DNA from 2 places in the Burkholderia mayonis genome. Region 1 is predicted to be linked to the other one. Evidence: predicted binding sites of a transcription regulator. Region 1 holds the regulator's gene; the other holds the start of a gene.
What was found. Region 1 encodes FNR, which switches genes on or off when oxygen is low (the NO sensors DNR and NnrR bind a similar motif). Its sites were predicted from a motif close to TTGATNNNNATCAA; they were not measured.
Positions count from the first base shown of each region.

Region 2: a site for FNR is predicted at 1,438-1,451, ahead of adhP (alcohol dehydrogenase AdhP). Genes of this name have one in related genera too.

Region 1 covers NZ_CP013387.1:156,676-159,882, forward strand. The annotation lists gene WS70_RS19345 (LysE/ArgO family amino acid transporter) at 1-425, opposite strand, end outside; gene WS70_RS19350 (LysR family transcriptional regulator ArgP) at 533-1,426, shown strand; gene fnr (fumarate/nitrate reduction transcriptional regulator Fnr) at 1,465-2,217, opposite strand; gene WS70_RS19360 (universal stress protein) at 2,367-2,834, opposite strand.
Region 2 covers NZ_CP013387.1:2,370,936-2,374,142, reverse strand. The annotation lists gene WS70_RS29535 (F0F1 ATP synthase subunit alpha) at 1-361, shown strand, start outside; gene WS70_RS29530 (F0F1 ATP synthase subunit gamma) at 358-1,209, shown strand; gene adhP (alcohol dehydrogenase AdhP) at 1,511-2,536, shown strand; gene WS70_RS29520 (hypothetical protein) at 2,667-3,122, shown strand; gene WS70_RS29515 (DUF1269 domain-containing protein) at 3,175-3,207, opposite strand, start outside.

The DNA of each region.
Region 1 (3,207 bases):
GCCGTGCCGATCAACAGGAACGTGTCGAGATACACGTGCGGATTGAGCCACGTGAACGCGAGCGTCATCAGCACGATCGGCCATGCGCGCTGCACGGGCGGCGCGACGGCGGCGCCCGTCGCGTCGAACGTCTCGTGGCCGGGCTTGAACGCGCGGCGCAGCGCGCTCAGGCCGAACCACGCGAGATAAGCGAGGCCGACGTACAGCACCGCGTGAACGAAGGTCGGGTAGCGTTCGACGAGCACCGACGCGCCGCCGACGCCCGCGCCGATCAGGATCATGTCCGACAGCGTACAGAGCAGAATGATCTTGCCGACATGCGAGCGCATGATTCCCTGCCGAAGGATGAACGCGTTTTGCGCGCCGATGGTGACGATGAGCGATGCGCACAGCATCGCGCCGTGAGAAAAAGCGATCCAGTTCATGTTCGTTGTTGCTTCAGGCGATGGACTAACGGAGCGAGAGGCGCTAGTCTGCGATGATCGCTTGAGTAAGAAAAGCTAAATAATCTAATGCTGATTAAGGAAAACTGATGCTCGACTACGCGTTGCTCGATGCGCTCGCCGAAGTGATCCGTCACGGCTCGTTCGAACGGGCGGCGAAAGCGCTCAACGTGTCGCCTTCCGCAGTGTCGCAGCGCGTGAAGCTGCTGGAGGAGCGAGTGGGGAGCGTGCTCGTCAAGCGCGGGCAGCCGTGCGTCGCGACGACATCGGGCGCGCTGTTGTGCCGCCACACCGAGCGCGTGCGGATGCTGGAAGCCGAACTGTCCGGACACATGCCAGGATTCGCCGGCGTGGAGACGGGCGCATGGCCGATACTGCGCGTCGCCGTCAACGACGACAGCGTCGCGACCTGGTTCGTCGACGCAGTCGGCCCGTTCTGCGCGGAAAGCGGCACGCTGCTCGATCTCGTGATCGACGATCAGGACTACACGGCGGAACGGATTCGCGACGGCAGCGTGCAGGGCGCGGTGACGGCGCTCGCCGAGCCGATCCAGGGCTGCCGCTCGACGCGCCTCGGCCGGATGCGCTATCACGCGGTGTGCTCGCCCGCGTTCCACGCGCGCTATTTCGGCAACGGCATCAACCGCGACGCGCTGCGGCGCGCGCCGTGCGTGATGTTCAATCCGAAGGATGGCCTGCAGGCACGTTTCATCCGGCGCGTGACGCGAGTGGATCTCGATCCGCCGCAGCACTGGATTCCGCACGTCGCCGGCTATCTGCGCGCGTGCGAGGCGGGGCTGGGCTGGGGAATGTGTCCGGAGCGGATGATCGAGCGTCAGATCGCCGCGGGCGAACTCGTTGATTTGTCAGAAGGAAAGAGCATCGACGTCGAACTCTACTGGCAGAGCTGGCGATTGTCGATCGGCTGGCTCGATGAGTTCAGCGCGGCGCTCAAGAAGCGTGCCGCGCAGTTTCTCGATTGATTCGATGTGATGCGATGAAAAAAACGAGCCGCGCGGGTTTACAGGCGATGGAGGCCGTCGAAATCGACGATGCGGACCACCCGGCCCTGCATCTCGATCAGCCCGCGCTTGTGGAATTTCGACAGCGTGCGGCTGACGGTTTCGAGCGTCATGCCGAGATAGCTGCCGATGTCTTCGCGCGTCATCCGCAGGTTGAATTCGTTAGGCGAATAGCCGCGCTTCATGTAGCGCGACGACACGTCGAGCAGGAACGCCGCGACGCGCTCCTCAGCGTTCAGCGAGCCGAGCACCATTGTCTGCGACGTCTCGCGGACGATCTGCTCGCTCATCAGCTTGTGCATTCGCAATTGCATCGTGCCGGCTTCCGAGCACAGCGTCTTCAGCGCGCTGTACGGAATCACGCAGACCGAACTGTCTTCGAGCGCGACCGCGGTGCGCGGATGCGCGTCGTCGCAGATGCCGTCGAGGCCGAGTGCTTCGCCCGCGAGATGCAGGCCGGTAACCTGCTCGCGGCCGTCGTGGCGTGTGGCGATGGTCTTCAGCGATCCGGAGCGAACCGCGTACAGGTTGTCGAAATTGTCGCCTTCGCGGAACAGCGTTTCGCCGCGCCGGACCGGGCGTGCGGTGCAGATCACGGATTCGAGACGCGCGAGCGCCTCGGGTGCGAGCCCTTGGGGCATGCAGAGATGGCGCATCGCGCACGTCGAGCAGTGTGCGGCCTGACGCGGTGCCCACGTGCTGGAGGCATGGACGGGAGCGGCGGCGGCGGGTCGGGCGACGGGCGTAAGCATGATGGATGGCTCTGAGGTTGAATCAACAGGGCCATTGTCCCATCGTGGGCAAAGCCTGTTTAGCGACAAAACGCCGCGACGCTCCGTGCGATTTCCTTGTTCGGCCGCAACGCGCGGTTGCGGCGAAACATCGCATCCATTGCGTTCGGTCAGCTTTCCTGATCTTCCGGATGGGCGGCGGACGGGATCAGCAGCACGGGCAGCGCCGAGTGACGCACGCACTGTTCAGCGACGCTGCCGAGCACGAGTCGTTTGAAACCGCGGCGGCCGTGCGTGCCGAGCACGAGCAGATCGGCGCCGAACGCCTTGGCGCCGTCGACGATGAGCGACGGCACGTCGGCGAGCGACGACGCTTCGCCGATTTTCATCGCGCCCGTCACGCCGGCTTCCTGCATCTTCCGCGCAAATTCCTTCGCCAGATCGTTGCCCTGCTGAAGCAGTTGCGTGCGCAGGATCGACGGATCGTAGCCGGGCACGTTGTAGTAGATCGCAGCATTTTCCACGACGTAGAAGGGCTGCAGTTGCGCGCCGCTCGTCTTCGCGATGTCGAGCGCCGCGTCGAATGCGTGGCGTGCCGTTTCGCTGCCGTCGACTGCAACAAGAATGCGCTGGTACATGATGTCTCCGTGGTGCGGTTGAGAAAAGATCGGCCGTTCGGCCGATCGAGTTTGACGATGTCTTTTTACAAGGTAAACGATTACTGACTACGGTGCAGCCAACTGACGCAGCCGAGTAAACGCGGCGCCCGACTTTTCCGGTTTCGATCGAATGCGGCGTTTTTTTGCGCGCGATTTGCGTGTCGACCGGGTCGGCTCATGCCGCGTTCCTCAATGCCGTAATAGACTTGACCGGATCTCGGGCTTGCTCGCCTGCCGACGCGAGCCGATGCTGATTTGAAACACATCGGGCGATACCGTTCCCGGTGTTTCGTGCGGCGTTCGATGGAGGACGGCCGGCGCTGGCGTCGGAGATGCGTGCCGATGGGCGTAG
Region 2 (3,207 bases), 540 kb from region 1:
GCGCGACCGGCTGCCGTCGTGGCTCGATGCGCGGATCGCGGCGCTGTCGCCGGCGGGCGCGCCGCCCCTCGACTGGCTCGCGGACGACGCGGCGCTCGCGACGCTCGCGGAGTCGATCGGCGAGCTGATCGAACGGATCACGGCCGATGCGACGGATCGCACGGCGGGACACATGCATGCGGAAGATGCGGCGGGCGACGTCGGCGGCGCGGTCGATCGCTCGCTCGATGGCGACGCCGGAACCGAAGCCGAAGGCGGCGCTGAAGCCAACGCCAACGCCAGCGTCAGCGCGAAAGCCAACGCGAAAGCCAAGCCCAAGCCCGAAGCCAAGCCCGAAGCCGAACCGGAGCGCAAGCGATGAGCGACAAGCTCGCCGCGATCGAAGCGCGCACCGACACCGCGCGTCAGTTGCAGACGGTGATTGGCGCGATGCAGGGCGTCGCCGCCGCGCGCGCGCACGAGGCGCAGCAGCGCTTGCCGGGGATCCGCGCATCGGCGGCGACGGTCGGCGCGGCGATCGGCGACGCGTTGTCGGCCGGCGCGCCTTCGCTCGAAGCCGCGGCCGCGCGACGCGGCGCGCCGCGCGCGCGGCTCGTCATCGTGCTGTGCAGCGAGCAGGGCTTCGTCGGTGCGTACAACGCGCAACTGATCGATTACGCGACGCGGCCCGATGCGGCGGCCGCGACGCGCGAATACATGATGGTCGGCACGCGCGGCGCGATGCTCGCCGAGGCTGGCGGCGTGCCGCTCGTCTGGAGCACGCCGATGGCGTCGCACGCGGACGACGTCGTGCACCTCGCGAACCGGATCACCGACGCGCTGTACGCGCATCTGACGGTGCGCGGCGCGCAGCCGGTATCGATCGTCCACGCGATGCCGGCTGCGGCGCAGCAGCTCGACATGGTCGAGCGCCGCCTGTTGCCGTTCGACTACGCGCGCTTCGATACCGAGCCGCGCGCACAGCCGCCGCTCGTGCATCTGCCACCCGCGACGCTGCTCGCGGAACTCGCGCAGGCATACGTGTTCGTCGAGCTGTGCGATGCGGCGATGCTCGCGTTCGCCGCGGAGAACGAGGCGCGCACGCGCGCGATGATCGCCGCGCGCGAATCGGTCGAACGCAAGCTCGGCGAGCTGTTGCAGGCCTACCGGATCGCGCGGCAGGACGAGATCACGGCGGACATCGTCGAATTGGCGGCGAGTGCGTTGTGAATGCGGTTGCCCCGAGCCTCGCGTCCCGCGCGCCGAGATGGCCGGTGTCCGTGGCCGAGAACGATGCATGCACGTGCGCGGTGAGCGCTGCGCCCGACGCGGGCGAGCGCATGCACGGCGAACGGCCGCACGTCCGCAGGATCGTGAGCCGCCGCGAGCGGCGGCGCGCGTCGACATCCCGAAAAGGGAGCGAATCGTCAATGAGACCGCGCGGCGTGCCGGGCGCGGTTGACGCACGTCAATGACCGGCGCGGCGCGTGATCGATACTCGATCGGTCATCGAACCAACCAGGAGCGACTGATGGCGCAATACATGAAGGCGGCGGTGGTGCACGCATTCGGCGAACCGCTTCGCATCGAGGAAGTTCTCGTGCCGACACCCGCACCGGGCCAGATTCTCGTGAACATCAAGGCATCGGGCGTGTGCCATACCGATCTGCACGCGGCCGACGGCGACTGGCCCGTCAAGCCGACGCTGCCGTTCATTCCGGGACATGAGGGCGTCGGCTTCGTCTCGGCGGTGGGCGGAGGCGTCAAGCACGTGAAGGAAGGCGATCGCGTCGGCGTGCCGTGGCTCTACACCGCATGCGGCCATTGCGAGTATTGCCAGACCGGCTGGGAGACGCTGTGCCACGAGCAGCAGAACACCGGCTATTCGGTGAACGGCAGCTACGCGGAGTACGTGGTCGCCGATCCGAACTACGTCGGCCATCTGCCGAGCAACGTCGCGTTCGACGAGATCGCGCCGATCCTGTGCGCGGGCGTGACCGTCTACAAGGGCATTCGCGTGACCGATACGCGCCCCGGCCAATGGATCGCGATTTCGGGGATCGGCGGGCTCGGGCACGTCGCGGTCCAGTATGCGAATGCGATGGGGCTGCACGTCGTGGCGGTCGACGTCGCGCCGGAGAAGCTCGAGCTTGCGCGCAAGCTCGGCGCGAAGTTCGTCGTCGACGCGTCGACGAGCGATCCCGCGGCGGTGATTCAGAAAGAGATCGGCGGCGTGCACGGCGTGCTCGTGACGGCCGTCTCGCGCGGCGCGTTCGCGCAGGCGCTCGGGATGGTGCGGCGCGGCGGGACGGTCGCGCTGAACGGACTGCCGCCCGGCGATTTTCCGCTGCCGATTTTTTCGACGGTGCTCAACGGGATCACGGTGCGCGGGTCGATCGTCGGCACGCGGCGCGATTTGCAGGAATCGCTCGATTTCGCGGCCGAAGGGCTCGTGCGCGCGCATATTCATCGCGACAGGCTCGAGAACATCAACGACATATTCGCGTCGCTGCGGGCCGGAAAGGTCGATGGGCGGATCGTGTTGACGGGGGAGTGATGCAAAGGAGCGCGGGCGGCGGGGCCGCCTGCGCTTGCCCGAGGCTCGAAAACGTGCGGCTGCTTCACCGCGGCTGACGTCGTCTTGCCGAAGTCGCGGATGACAGAACGCTAAGGAATGACTGGAAAACGTGATCAAAGAATCGAACGCAAATAATGAAGCGAGGGCGCCTGTTCATCGCTACCGGCTGCAGGTGCGCGAAGTGAACGGCGCATGTCGGACATATCAGCTCAGCTTGCGATCGCTCGACGATCGCTACACGCTGGAAATCCACGAAATGCTGGATTTTCCGGATGCGTATACCGGCGAGAGCACGCCGGTTCATTTGTCCAGACCCGTCAATCTCATCGTGTCGGCCGACGACTTCTATCGGTATCGGCGCGACTTTCGCTCCGAGCTGACCGAGTCGGTGGCGGCTGCGTTGAGAGCCGGCGAGGTCGTGAGAATGAGACAGTCGCCTTGTGATTATCCGGCCGGCGTTGCCGGGAATCCGTGGGTCAATCGGGTACGAGCGGACCTTCGAGCTTATCCCGGCGGCTATCCCCACTCTGCCGGCGACGACATGCAGGATCTGATTGGCGGATAGGTAGGAATTCGGTCCCGATGGGCGGCTTGGAACAGCCGCAGCCTGACTTGCATCAAGGGAATGCGGGAATGGTCGGATCGGTGCC